Regions from separate parts of the Candidatus Enterococcus lowellii genome, predicted to be linked through region 2. Evidence: predicted binding sites of a transcription regulator. Region 2 holds the regulator's gene; each other region holds the start of a gene.
The links. Region 2 encodes LexA, which represses DNA repair genes until DNA is damaged. Its sites were predicted from a motif close to CNAACANNTGTTNG; they were not measured.

Region 1 (5,100 bases), 400 kb from region 2:
TAAAGCGTATCAAATGCTAAAGAACTTTTCCCAGAACCTGATAATCCAGTTACTACAACTAATTGGTCACGTGGAATAGTGACATCAATATTTTTTAAATTATGCGCACGTGCGCCATGAATCACGATTTTATCGTTCGCCATAACTTGCCTCCTGTTAAACTAAGCTTTTAACTCTAATATAGTATCGCGTAAAGTCGCGGCTTTTTCAAAGTCCAACGCTTTCGCAGCTTCTTTCATTTCTTTTTCTAATTTCAATAACAATAATTCTTTTTCTTCTTTTGATAAGTCTTCATATGAATTCACATCATAATCGGCGACTTCTTCAGCAACTTTCGAAATAGAAATCAAATCGCGAATTTCTTTAATAATCGTTTTTGGTACAATTCCATGTTCAACATTGTATGCTTCTTGAATGCTTCGACGACGAGATGTCTCATCAATTGCTCGTTGCATTGAATCAGTCATTTTATCTGCATACATAATTACTTTCCCTTCTGCATTTCTTGCCGCACGCCCAATGGTTTGAACTAATGAACGCTCGCTTCGTAGAAATCCTTCTTTGTCTGCGTCCAAAATGGCTACTAGCGAAACCTCTGGAACATCCAAACCTTCACGTAGTAAGTTAATGCCAACTAAGACATCAAATTCTCCCAAACGCAAGTCACGGATAATTTCTGTACGTTCTAATGTTTTAATATCGCTATGCAGATATTTAACCTTAATGCCTAATTCTTTGAAATAGTCTGTTAAATCTTCAGACATTTTCTTCGTTAAAGTTGTGACAAACACCCGTTCATTTTTTTCTACACGTTCATTAATTTCACCAACCAAATCATCAATTTGTCCCATAATTGGTCGAACTTCAATGACGGGATCTAATAAACCAGTAGGACGAATAATTTGTTGAACAACACTATCTGTCTGTTCATGCTCGTAAGGTCCTGGAGTTGCTGAAACATAAATAATTTGATTGACATGTTTTTCAAATTCTTCTAGGCGCAAAGGACGGTTATCCAAAGCCGATGGCAAACGAAAACCGTAATCCACCAACATTTGCTTTCTGGCACGGTCGCCATTGTACATGCCCCTAATTTGCGGCATTGTTACATGCGATTCGTCAATCACAATAAGATAATCATCAGGGAAGAAATCGATTAATGTGTACGGTGGTTCGCCTTCTTTTCGTCCATCCATATGGCGAGAATAGTTTTCAATTCCTGAAGTATAGCCCATTTCTCGCAACATCTCTATGTCGTAATTTGTTCGTTGTTCTAAACGTTGTGCTTCTAACAGCTGATTATTTTCTTTTAAAATTGCCAATCTCATATCTAATTCTTTTTGAATAGACGCAATGGCATGTTCCATATGTTCGCTGTCAGTTAAAAAGTGTGTTGCTGGGAAAATCGATACATGTTCAGTTTCTCCTAAAATTTCTCCAGTTAAAGCATCTACTTCACGGATCCGATCAATTTCATCTCCAAAAAATTCTACACGTAATGCTCGTTCATCACGTGATGCTGGGAAAATTTCCACGACATCTCCTCTTACACGAAAACGACCACGTTGAAAATCGATATCATTTCTTTCAAATTGAATATCAATTAGCGAACGTAAGATTTCATCACGACTAACTTCCATCCCCACACGTAAAGAAACGACTTGTTTTTGATATTCCATAGGTGAACCCAAACCAAAAATACACGACACTGAAGCAACAACTATCACATCATTGCGTTCTAATAATGCACTCGTTGCAGAATGTCGTAATTTATCTATTTCATCATTAATACTTGAATCTTTTTCGATATAAGTGTCACTTGAAGGAACATACGCTTCTGGTTGATAATAATCATAGTAACTAACAAAATATTCTACTGCATTGTTTGGAAAAAATTCCTTAAACTCTCCATATAATTGTCCTGCTAAAGTTTTATTGTGAGCAATAATCAAAGTAGGTTTATTGACATTTTGAATAACATTCGAAATGGTGTATGTTTTTCCTGTACCAGTCGCACCTAACAAAATTTGTGCTTTTTTATTTGCTTGTACCCCTTCTGTCAATTCTCTAATTGCTTCTGGCTGATCTCCTGCAGGTTGATATTTGGAGACTAATTCAAAATGATGAGTAGTATCTCTTTCAATCATAAAATGCATGCCCTCTTTCTTCTTTAAAGGGTCTTAAATATAAAGACCGTCTACTTTTATTATTTTAACACAGCGAACATACTTTCGCTATTTTTTATAACTTTTCAATAAAAAAAGAATGATATGCGATTATTTCTAACATTGTGTGTTAGAAGAAAAGATTTTTTTCGCAAATTTCGGCTATTTTCTTGCCTACTATAAAAGCTTTGATATATAATTTTGTAATATCTGACACTTAGGAGGAATTATTTAATATGAAAAGAAAAACTCTATTCATTTCATTATTTTCGTTTATGATGACGTTATTCTTTTTTTCAAGCGCGACAACACTCGCTGCTGAAAAAACTTATAAAATAGGGACGGATGTCACATTTGCACCTTTTGAATTTCAAAACGAAAAAAATGAATACGTTGGGATCGACATCGATTTGTTGAATGCTATCGCTGATGATCAAGATTTTGACGTTGACTTGCGCCCTCTTGGGTTCGATTCATCTGTACAAGGAGTTCAATCAAATCAACTGGATGCCATGATTGCTGGAATGAGTATTACCGACGAACGCAAAAAAAGTTTTGATTTCTCAGATCCATATTTTGACAGTGGAATCCAAATGGCTGTAAAAGCTGATGACGACGAAACCACTTCTTTGGATAATTTAAAAGGTAAAACGGTCGGTGCCAAAGTTGGGACAGAAAGTGCAACTTTTTTAGAAGACAACAAAGATAAATATGAGTTTGATGTCAAAAACTACGATGATGCAACTGGTTTATATGGTGCTGTTAAAAATGGAACTGTCGTGGCAATCTTTGATGACTTTCCTGTTTTAGGATATGCAATCAATCAAGGGGAACAACTAAAATTAGTTGGTGAACCCCAAAAAGGAAATTCTTACGGTTTTGCTGTTAAAAAAGGTGAAAATAAAGAATTGCTAGAAAAATTCAATGCTGGCTTAAAGAAAATGAAAGAATCTGGTGAATACGACAAAATTGTCGCTAAATACATCACTTCTGGTAGCGAAGAAACAGATGCTGGTGAGATGAAAAAAGTCGAACCTAAAAAAGATTTATATGTCATTGCGAGTGATTCAGCCTTTGCTCCATTTGAATTTCAAGATGAAAATAATCAATACATTGGAATCGATGTTGATTTATTAAATCGCGCTGCTGAATTGCAAGGATTTAACATTCGTTTTAACCACATCGGTTTCTCTGGAGCTGTCCAGGCAGTCGAAGGTAATCAAGCTGACGCCATGATTGCTGGCATGTCTATCACAGAGCAACGAAAAGAATCATTTGATTTCTCAGAGCCTTACTTTGAAAGTGGTATTCAATTAGCGGTTAAAACCGGAACAACAGATATTACTGCTTATGAAGATTTAGATGGCAAAACGGTTGGTGCTAAAGTTGGTACGGAAAGTGCTGATTTCTTAGAAAAAAATAAAGATAAATACGGCTATAATCTTAAATATTACGATGCCGCAGACCAATTATATGACGCTGTTCGTGTAGGTGCAATTGACGCTTTGATGGATGATTACCCAGTAATTGGTTACGCCATTGCTCAAGGACAAGAATTAGAAACGCCAATTGATCGTGAATCTGGTGGTGAATATGGATTTGCAGTTAAAAAGGGACAAAATCCTGAATTATTAGAAATGTTCAACGAGGCCTTAGCTGAAATGAAACGTACCGGCGAATATGATGAAATTGTTTCTCGCTACATTCAAGATGGCAAAAAAGCTGAAAGTAGTGTGAACGAATCAACATTCACTGGTTTAATTAAAAACAACTATAAAGTCTTACTAACAGGACTTGGCAAAACAATTGCTTTAGCATTGATTTCTTTTGCTTTAGCATTAGTCGTAGGTGTAATTTTTGGACTATTTAGTGTAGCACCAATTAAAGGTCTACGTGTCTTCGCTTCAATCTATGTCGATATTATTCGTGGTATTCCAATGATGGTATTAGCATTCTTTATCTTCTTTGGATTATCTGATGCAATTGGCGTTACAATTCCCGACTTTGCAGCGGGAGTAATTACCTTAACGCTCAATGCAAGTGCCTATATTGCCGAAATTGTTCGTGGTGGTATTAATGCCGTGCCTAAAGGGCAAATGGAAGCTTCCCGAAGCTTAGGACTTTCTTATCTACGTACGATGCAAAAAATAATTTTACCACAAGCAATTCGCATTATGATTCCTTCTTTCGTGAACCAATTTGTTATCTCATTAAAAGATACGACAATCATTTCTGTTATCGGTGTGGTGGAATTATTACAAACGGGTAAAATTATTGTGGCAAGAACTATGCAAAGTACGTATGTTTACTTAATTATTGCTATTATGTACTTGATTGTGATTACTGCTTTAACGAAATTTGCCAAAGTGTTAGAAAAGAAGGTGAACTAAGATGAAAGAAAAAATTCTTGTTGAAAATCTCGTAAAAAAATATGGAGATAATACTGTTTTAAATAATGTCAGCACTTCAATTAAAGAGGGTGACGTCGTTTGTATCATCGGTCCTTCTGGTTCTGGTAAATCTACATTCTTACGTTGTTTAAACCGCTTAGAAGAGCCTACAAGCGGCGATATCATCATTAATGGCGCACATTTAATGGATAAAACAACTAATATTAACCAAGTACGTCAACATATCGGAATGGTATTCCAACATTTTAACTTATTTCCTCATCTTTCTGTCCTAGAAAATATTGTTTTAGCTCCTATGGATTTGAAAGGCTCTTCAAAAAAAGAAGCGGAAGAACAAGCTACTAAATTACTCGAAACAGTGGGCTTAGCAGATAAGAAAAATATGTATCCAGATAATTTATCAGGTGGTCAAAAACAACGTGTGGCGATTGCTCGTGCATTGGCAATGAATCCTGATATTATGTTGTTTGATGAACCAACTTCAGCACTTGATCCAGAAATGGTTGGCGATGTACTAAACGTTA
Region 2 (5,100 bases):
AAGCCAAATTCAGCTAAGACTTTATCACCAGGGGCAGATGCACCAAAATGATCAATCGTAATGGTTTTTCCATGGCACTTCACATATTTTGCCCAACCAAATGAGGAACCTGCTTCAATTGCCACACGTTTTTTCACGCCTGGAACTAAAACAGAAGCTTTGTACTCATCTGATTGTGCATCAAACAAATCAAAACTTGGTAAAGAAACAACCGATACGTCAATTCCTTCTTCAGCTAGCACTTTTTGTGCTTCCACAGCTAAGTTGACTTCTGAACCAGTCGCAATTAAAATACCTTCTGGTTTGTCTCCTTTTTGAGCCGAAATGACATACCCACCTTTGGCTACATTTTCATCGGCATTTTCTTTTGTCCCTTCAATGACTGGTAAGTTTTGACGACTTAATACTAAAACAGTTGGTTTATCCGCTGATGTCATGGCTAATTTCCAAGCGGCACGTGTTTCATTCCCATCCGCTGGACGAATCACTTGCACATTTGGCATACTACGTAAGCTAGATAATTGTTCTACTGGTTCATGGGTTGGTCCATCTTCCCCAACTGCTACAGAGTCGTGTGTTAACACGTAAGTAACGGGAATATTTTGAATCGCTGACAAACGTACCGCTGGACGTAAGTAATCAACGAAAACGAAGAATGTTCCGCCATAAACACGTGTGCCACCATGTAATTGAATCCCGTTCATCGCAGCTGCCATTGCGAATTCACGTACACCAAACCAAATATTACGGCCTTCGTATTGTCCGGGTTCGAAATCTTTTTCAGCAGCGACCATCGTATTGTTTGAGGCAGATAGATCGGCTGAACCACCCCATAAACTAGGGACAGCTTTTGATAACGCTTGAATCATGTCTTTACTTGACACACGGCTAGCTTGACTTGATCCCACTTCATAAGTTGGTAATTCTGCTTCCCAATTTTCTGGCAATTCTCCGGCAAAAGCTTGGTTGAATTGGTTGGCTAATTCTGGATAAGCGGTTTCGTATGCTGCAAATAATTCATTCCAAGCGGCTTCATACTCAGCACCTTTGTCGACCATTGTTTCTTTAAAACGTGCTGCAACTTCTTCAGGTACAGCAAATTCAGGATACTCCCAGCCGTAGGCTTTTTTCGCTGCTTGAATGCCTTCTGCTCCTAACGGTGCGCCGTGTACAGAAGAGGTCCCTGCATTTGGTGCGCCAAACCCGATGACAGTTTTCACTTCAATCAGTGTTGGTTTGTCTGTTTCTGCTTGCGCTTCTTCAATCGCTTTAGAAATCGCTTCTAAATCTGTTCCTTCTTCTACAAGGATATGTTGCCAACCGTAAGCTTCAAAACGTTGTCCGACATTTTCTGTGAATGCTTTTGATGTTGGACCATCTAAGGAAATATCATTTGAATCATATAATACAATTAATTTTCCTAATTTCATATGACCTGCCATTGAAGCTGCTTCTTGAGAAACACCTTCCATTAAATCACCATCTCCACAAAGTCCATAGGTGTAATGATCAATCACGTTAAATTTCTCACGATTGTAGGTAGCAGCTAAATGAGCTTCAGCCATTGCCATTCCGACTGCCATGGCAATCCCTTGTCCCAGTGGTCCAGTCGTTGCTTCGACGCCATCTGTATGGCCAACTTCTGGATGCCCTGGTGTACGGCTATCCCATTGACGGAAGTTTTTCAAATCATCGGTCGTTACATCATAACCTGCGCAATGCAATAAGCTATATAATAACGCTGAACCATGTCCTGCCGAAAGCACAAAACGATCACGATCGACCCAATTACGAGAAGTTTTTGGATTTACTTTCAAATGTTTTGTCCATAATGCGTAGGCCATTGGAGCAGCCCCCATTGGTAGTCCTGGATGTCCCGAATTTGCTTTTTGTACCGCATCAATACTTAATGTACGTAGCGTATCAACACCAAGTTGATCAATTTTATCAAACAATACTAACGCCTCCTATTTAGGTTTTTTTTACCTATATTACATATCTATTATAAAAGATACCTCTGCAATTATCAATACTTTTTGCATCGGTATCTTTTATTTTACTTTCTATTGTGTAAACCTTTCGCTTTTTGAATTTGTTTTAGTTTTTCCGGCGTCACATCATTGCCTTCTGGATCGACTACTTTCATCCCTTCAATATGGTGCTTCATCCCACCACGAAAAGCTGTAATATACTCTTGTCTTAATGTTTGCTGTTCTGCTTGTTCCTTTTCAGTAAGTCCTTCTGTTTTTTTCTTTTTAGCTAACTCATTAATTCTATCTAATTTTTCTTTGGATAACATGATATCAAGCTCCTTTCTTTTCCATCTTATACAAAACAATCAAAAAAAACAATCAAAACAGAAACCGAACGTTTGTTTGATTTTTTTCAGAGCATATGTTACACTACGTTTAATAAAACTAGTCATATTTTTCATTTTATAATGATTCAAATAAAGGAAAGAAGGTGTTCGTTTTGGCAAAACGTACAGAAAACCGACAACTTGAAGTTTTAAAATTTATTCATACTCGAGTCAGTGAAAAAGGGTATCCACCTACAGTGAGAGAAATTGGTGAAGCTGTGCAACTTTCCTCTACATCAACTGTTCATGGTCATTTATCACGTTTAGAAAAAAAAGGCTTAATCCAAAGAGACCCTACAAAACCTCGAGCCATTGAATTAACCACACTGGGCTTAGAAACAATCGGTGCTCAACAACAAAAAATCCCTTTGTTAGGTGTAGTAACTGCTGGTGAACCCATTTTAGCAGTAGAAGAGGCTTCTGATTTTTTCCCAATCCCTCCTAATCTAGTTGAAGATAGTGGCCAATTATTTATGTTAACCATTCGCGGCGAAAGCATGATTAATGCTGGCATTCTAGATGGTGATCAAGTAATTGTAAGAAAACAAGACATTGCTGGAAATGGCGATATTGTTATTGCTATGACTGATGAAGATGAAGCAACTTGTAAAAGATTTTATAAAGAAAAAACTTATATTCGATTACAACCGGAAAATGATTATATGGAACCAATTATTTTACCAAGTGTTAAAATTTTAGGGCTAGTTGTCGGTTTGTATCGTCACTTTTAAAAATTCTTCATATCTATAACGAAGAGCACCCAAAATGTTAACCTAAATTTTGAGTGCTCTTCATTTTTGTTTAATTTGAAAGAATTTCTGCTGCTAAACCGCTAATAAAATCGGGATGAGTATTCGGCATATCTAAGCGACGGTACTCTCCATCTAATTCTTCTACTAATTCTTTACACTCAATATCATTATCATAGAGTGTTTCTAAATTATCTGCAACAAAACCAAATGGTAGATAAATAATCTCTTCATAACCTTCTTTTAACAATTCTTCGGTCACATCTTCAACACGTGGACCAATCCATTTATCCGCTGTACGTCCAGCACTTTGCCACGCATGACCAAAGTCCAATGAACCTGCTACACGTTGCGCAATTGCTTTAGCGGCACCGGTTATTTCATCAACATACGGATCGCCATTTAGCAATAGACGCTCAGGCAAACTATGTGCCGTGAACAAAAATTTCTGCTTTTTCTCAGAATTCAATGCTGCTTGAATTTGGTTAGCCCAAAATACTTGAAATCCTTCATGTTGCCAAAAGTGACGATGTGCTGTATAGGAAATTTCTGGATAAACTTCCAATTCTTTTTCAACACGATCATGATATTGCTTAATAAAACTAGAATCATGTGGTGCTAGTACCATTCCATGAATCGTTTGAAATCCTTGCGCTACAATATCTGCCACTGCATCTTCAATAAATGGACGAATATGACGTAAACCAGTAAACACATGATACTCTACTGCGCTAGTCACATTTAATTTTTCCTCAACAGCTAAACGTTGCGCCTCTGTGATACGAGCTAAGGGTGAAACCCCACCAATTTCTTCATAACGACCAGCTAATTCATCATAAAGTTCTTGGGAAGGTTCTTTCCCATGACGAATATGGGTATAATAATCCCAAATTTCTTCTGTATTGTTTGGTGTCCCATAACTCATTAGTAAAACTGCTTGTTTTTGCATGACAAATTATGCCTTCTTTCTCATATAAAAAATAAAAATTAGTGTGACAACCATTAAACCAATTAACATTTGGGAAAAACCAAGCGAACCAGTCGCATGTGCCAAGACACCGATTATGGTAATACCAATTGTCATACCTAATTTTTTACAAACCGATAATAAACTCAAAGAAGCATTACGATCTCTAGGCGAAGCTTCTACCACTAATACTTGTAACGGAACAGTCATTAATGCCCCAATCGCAATACCAAAGAACAACAGTGCAATCAAGAACATTTTAAACGAAACAACCGAGAAGTACATCGTAACTAAGCTAATAAAAACTAGCATCATTGTGCCTGTTGTAGAATGTGTTGCCCCTTTTCTATCTGTCCAAATTCCCGCAATTTTCGAACCAATAAAAGTTCCTACAGCCATTACTGTCATTAATGATCCTGCTTTTCTTGCATCAAGATGGAATGTCATTTCAATAAATGATGGTAAGAAAGCAAATAAAGACATCACTAAACCTGTTGTAATTCCTCCAAGTAAACTTGTACGATACGCAGGTACTTGCCATAATTTTCGTGAAAATAGTACAGCTAATTTTTCATTTTCTCGTGCTGTTTCTACCTTCATAAATAAAGTGCTAGCGATAATTAAAATTGCTGCATAAACAACTAATTCTACGATATGACCACGAGAAAACCCTCTTGTTAATAATAAATTAAATGCTAGTAAAGCTAATACAAACAAACTGTTTCCTTTGATATCAAACGATTTTGTTTCTGAGTTTGTTACTTTTGGCACAATGAAGAATGCAAGTAAGAAAATAATCGCAATTAAACATGCCATAACAAAATAAATATTACGCCAATCATGGGTTTTGGCTAAACTAACTACACTGATAATAGGTGCGACAATTGTCGATAAGGCAACTAATGCCCCGATATTCCCAACTCTTCCACCAATTTTCCTTTCTGTCTTGGCAAAAACCAAAGAAAGTGTCAACGTTAATAGCGAACTACTACCAAAAGCTTGCAGCGCACGAAAGACTAGTAACA
Region 3 (5,100 bases), 180 kb from region 2:
ACCTTTGATGACGATTCCAATTTTAGGTACATGTGTAACCAATTGTTCTTTGACTAATTCTTGCAGTGCGAATCGAATAGGTGTACGGCTAATATTCAATACTTCTGAAAATTCTTTTTCATTTATACGTTCACCAGCAGGAATATCTCCTAAAATAATTGTTTTTCGGAAAGCTTCGTATATACAAGCTTTAAGTGGTTTATTTTGTGTTAGATCCAAATTTTTTTTCACGACTTCAATAATAGATGCCATGATTAGACCTCCTTTAATAGTATAACAGTGATTACTTTTGAGTACACTGATAAATTTAGATACCTCGTTTATGTTTAATTTACTATAAAACAATTATTGGACAAATCTAAGAATAATTTTCTTGGATTTGTCCATTATTTTAGTTTTGTGGGATAAAAATAGGCATATGTCCAAGTAAAACAATAGTTACAATGAAAATGATAAAGATTCCTAAAGCATACTTAGCTGATTCTTTTTGCCATTGCCCCATATCTAGGCCGGTTAAACGAAGCAATAAATAGATAAATGCCACTAAGGGACTTAATAAATGAAAAGCCTGTCCCATTAATGAAGCAAGAGCCATTGACATATTATCAAATCCATAAGAACGTCCTGCTTCTGCTAAAACAGGCATCACTCCAAAGTAAAATCCATCATTGGAAATAAAGAAGGTACCTGGTGCAGAAATGAAGGCAATAACTAATCCCCACGCTCCAGCAAGTTGTTCTGGAATAATATCGACAAAACTGTTCGCTAAAGCATTTGCCATACCTGAGCCCTGGAATAGACCCATGAATACACCAGCAGCAAATACAAGAATGACTACTTGAACGGCATCTCCTCCGTTAGCACCAATCCGAGCACTTTGATCTTTTAATACAGGATAGTTGACAATTAAAGCAATACAAGTACCAACTAAGAAAAGTAATAATGGAGGCATAGAAATCCATTCTGGGAGACCTAATTGGTTAACAAAAGAACTTAATACCAGCCATGCAATTAAGACAATTGTTAAAATACCATTGAATATAAAATTATTTGGACGACGAATTGTTAGAATTTCTGAATCAGTTACGCTAGTCATTTCTTCTATTTCAGCATCCGAAAAGCTTGTGACGCCCAAACGAGCACGTTCTTTTTTTCCCATACGATAAGCAACAAAGAAGATAACATATAAGATTGAAATAATCATACCTGGAGCTAGGTAAGACAGTATATCTGCATCAACCTCTAAAACCGCCATTGCACGGGCAGTAGGACCACCCCAAGGCAATAGATTCATAATAGTATTTTGTAAAATAATCAAAACACCTAGGTTCATCAATTTCATGTTCAGTTTTTTATAGATTGGAATAAACGCAGAACAACAAATCAAAGTGGTCGTTGTTCCATCACCATTTAGTGATACTGCGGCAGCCACGACTGCAGTTGCCATCAAAACTTTCATGGGGTCGCCTTTAGCAAAATAAATCATTTTTTTGGTAATTGGATCAAATAATCCTGCGTCCAGCATGATTGAGAAATAAAGAATGGCAAAGAGCAACATAATTCCTGTTGTTGCTGTTGTTGCGATACCTTCCATTACAAAATTGCCAATGTGTACTTCTGGAATACTGCCATCTGCTCCAGTTGGTGGACTTGCGACACCTGTGGCAATCGCAATCAAAGTGAACACAAGCGGAACAACTACTAATGAAGTAAATGGTGATAACTTTTTCTTCATGATGACGAACATGAAGATGATAATCATTGCGTAAGATAAAATAGTTAGTAACATTTTTTCTTCCTTTCTTCTAATTGAACGAATGTTTTTTTGAAAACGGTAACAATAACAAAGAAATAAAAAAGAAATTAATAATTTTAATTTCACAATCTATCTGTTTTTTTTATTATTATTTCCTGTTTACAAATTTAGAATAATCAAATTAACGAAAAGAATAAAGATGGTGACTAACAAAAGAACACAAAAAAAACAATCGTGGACTATAAATCTTATTCAGTACTTAATTAAATATTAATAGAATCTTAATTGTCTATAAATAGCTTTATACCAACGTTTTCAAGGTTTTGTAGGATGGTTTTAGAAATATGAACACGAAAAGAACAATTTAAGTTTGAATTTTTTCTACATCTTTTCGATGAGTTTTCTATAATGAGTCTGTGAAATAAATTTAAGAAAGGAGTAGTCAATGAATCTGATAAAGCGATTGTTCACAAAAAAACAAAATGGAGAAGAAAACGTTTTCGAAAATAACTTGGACAGCCAAAAAATATCCGAGAAGGAGTCTGACGGATGGGAAGCGATTCCGACATTTATAGAAATGAATCCAAAAGATTATGAACGAATTAGTGTTATTGTGACAGCCATAGCAGCTGGCGATCGTCCAGATAGTCAGTTTGTTATAAAACGGATTCTTCAAAGAAACCCAGAGGCAAGAACAGTTGCGATTATTTCTGCTAGTTTAGTCTCAGAGTTAGCTGATGATAGTCAGTTGTTTGTTAAGAGTATTGCCAAGAAAAAGATAGATAGCATATAGGAGGAGTATCGATGTTACGAAAATTTAAAATCTCAATTGATGGTACGGAATACTTAGTAGAAATGGAAGAAGTGGGGGCGGTACAACAGCCAGTAGCAGTTTCTGCACCGGCAGCACCAGCACCAGTTCCTGAACCAGAGCCTCAAGAAACACCGGCGCCAGTAGCAACATCACAAGCAGGAGTCGATGCAATGGTTGCACCTATGCCGGGTACAGTATTGAAAATTTTAGTAAAAACAGGAGATGCTGTACAAGCGAATCAACCACTATTGATTTTAGAAGCTATGAAAATGGAAAATGAAATCGTAGCAAACCAAGCAGGAACTGTTAATGGCATTCATGTTACACAAGGTCAAGTGGTTAATCCAGGTGAACCATTATTAACTATTAAATAAGTTTGATAAAAAGAGGAAGTGAAATTTGTGGAGACATTAATTCAAGGTATTTTAGGTATGGGACAAGAACCCGGAAGAATCGTTATGATGCTGATTGGTGGACTATTGATGTACTTAGGAATCAAGAAGGAATATGAACCAACTTTACTTGTACCTATGGGATTAGGAACAATTTTAGTCAACTTTCCAAATTCTGGGGTATTATTCGCTGGTGGAGAACCAGGACCTTTCAATGTGTTGTTCGATTTTGGAATTTCAACAGAATTATTCCCTTTACTGTTATTTATTGGAATAGGCGCAATGATTGATTTTGGACCATTACTACAAAATCCATTTATGCTCTTATTTGGAGCTGCTGCTCAATTTGGAATTTTCTTTACAATTATTATGGCTGTTCTATTAGGATTTGATTTATTCGATGCTGCGTCTATTGGAATTATTGGCGCTGCAGATGGTCCGACTTCTATTTTTGTGGCTAATACACTTAATTCTAAATATATGGGGGCAATCATGGTGGCGGCCTATTCATATATGTCATTAGTTCCAATTATCCAACCAGTGGCGATTAAAGCAGTTACAACTAAGGCAGAGCGTCGGATACGAATGACTTATCGTGCTGGAGAAGTATCACAAACAGCTAAAATCTTATTCCCAGTTGTCATTTCAATTGTTGCTGGGTTAATTGCACCAGTATCGTTACCGTTAGTCGGCTTTTTGATGTTTGGTAATTTGTTACGTGAATGTGGTGTATTAGACCGCTTATCTTTGACTGCTCAAAATGAATTAGTTAACATTATCAGTATTTTGCTAGGATTATCTATTTCAGTCAGTATGAATTATGAAGACTTTTTACAAGTAGATACGTTAATGGTTATTGGTTTAGGTTTGATTGCTTTTGTTATGGATTCTATTGGCGGTGTGTTGTTTGCGAAATTTATCAATCTGTTCCGCAAGGAGAAAGTAAACCCGATGATTGGTGCTGCAGGAATCTCAGCTTTTCCAATGTCTAGTCGAGTGATTCAAAAGATGGCGACTGATGAAGATCCGCAGAACTTCATTTTAATGCATGCTGCTGGTGCAAACGTTTCTGGTCAAATTGCTTCTGTTATTGCTGGCGGTTTATTGTTAGCGTTTTTAGCTTAAGAAAGGATGAATAATTATGTCAATTAATATAGAAGATTTAAAAACCTCCTTTGAACTGCTTGTTTTAGGTTGGGGCGGAGTTTTCTTGGTACTATTTATTATTTACTTGTCATCGAAACTTTTGACGAAACTATTTCCAGTTAAGAAAAAGTAAGGAGATCATCAGTTATGTACAACGTATATACAATGAAACGAATCTGGTTGGATGTTGATAAAAAGGGCTATAAGCAGTGGGCAGAACTAATGGCAAAAGCGAACCTTCATACAAACGAACGACTTGAGTACACGATTGGTATATGATGATGAACAATTGATCGCAACGGGTTCTTATGATGAAAATATCATCAAATGTGTAGCTGTTTGCAAAGATTATCAAGCTGAAAATCTTTTAACACAAGTGGTTACGCATTTGTTAGAAAAAATGCGCGAAAATGAGCAATTACATGTATTTCTTTATACAAAACCGCAGAGTAAAGCCATCTTTCATTCGTTAGGATTTAAAAAGATTGTAGCGAATGAAGATGTGTTGTTTATGGAGTTGGGTAAACCTAATTTTTCTGACTATCTACGTTTTTTGCTGGAAAAGAAAAAAATCGGAGAAGGTAGTGGAATTGTAATGAATGCGAATCCTTTTACGAAAGGACACCAGTACTTAGTAGAAACTGCTGCACAACATAGTCAACAAGTTTATGTTTTTGTTTTATCAGAGGATCATTCGACTTTTTCAACCGCAGATCGACTCGCCATGGTGAGACAAGGAGTTGCTCATTTAGGCAATGTGACAGTTATTCCGACAGATCAATATATGGTTTCCTCGGCTACTTTTCCAGCGTACTTTTTAAAAGATAAAGCGGAGTTGGATATTGCTAAAGTACAAGCTACTTTAGATGCACGACTGTTTATGGAAAGAATCGCTCCTCTATTAGAGATTCGAACTCGTTTTGTAGGTGACGAACCGTTTTCTAAAGTTACAGAAGTTTACAATCAAGCAATGCAAGAAGTTTTTGATGACA

Region 1: the regulator LexA is predicted to act here: its motif matches at 2,221-2,234, upstream of uvrB (excinuclease ABC subunit UvrB).
Region 3: the regulator LexA is predicted to act here: its motif matches at 1,815-1,828, upstream of DOK78_RS10230 (CitMHS family transporter).

What each region holds. Positions count from the first base shown of each region.
Region 1 covers NZ_CP147251.1:2,313,241-2,318,340, forward strand. The annotation lists gene uvrA (excinuclease ABC subunit UvrA) at 1-143, opposite strand, end outside; gene uvrB (excinuclease ABC subunit UvrB) at 162-2,147, opposite strand; gene DOK78_RS11250 (amino acid ABC transporter substrate-binding protein/permease) at 2,402-4,555, shown strand; gene DOK78_RS11255 (amino acid ABC transporter ATP-binding protein) at 4,557-5,100, shown strand, end outside.
Region 2 covers NZ_CP147251.1:1,912,663-1,917,762, reverse strand. The annotation lists gene tkt (transketolase) at 1-1,955, opposite strand, end outside; gene DOK78_RS09260 (DUF896 family protein) at 2,057-2,299, opposite strand; gene lexA (transcriptional repressor LexA) at 2,473-3,090, shown strand; gene hemH (ferrochelatase) at 3,161-4,057, opposite strand; gene DOK78_RS09245 (MFS transporter) at 4,064-5,100, opposite strand, start outside.
Region 3 covers NZ_CP147251.1:2,094,236-2,099,335, reverse strand. The annotation lists gene DOK78_RS10235 (GntR family transcriptional regulator) at 1-252, opposite strand, end outside; gene DOK78_RS10230 (CitMHS family transporter) at 392-1,789, opposite strand; gene DOK78_RS10225 (hypothetical protein) at 2,202-2,549, shown strand; gene DOK78_RS10220 (acetyl-CoA carboxylase biotin carboxyl carrier protein subunit) at 2,561-2,944, shown strand; gene DOK78_RS10215 (sodium ion-translocating decarboxylase subunit beta) at 2,972-4,087, shown strand; gene DOK78_RS10210 (OadG-related small transporter subunit) at 4,104-4,241, shown strand; partial or broken gene citC ([citrate (pro-3S)-lyase] ligase) at 4,274-5,100, shown strand, end outside.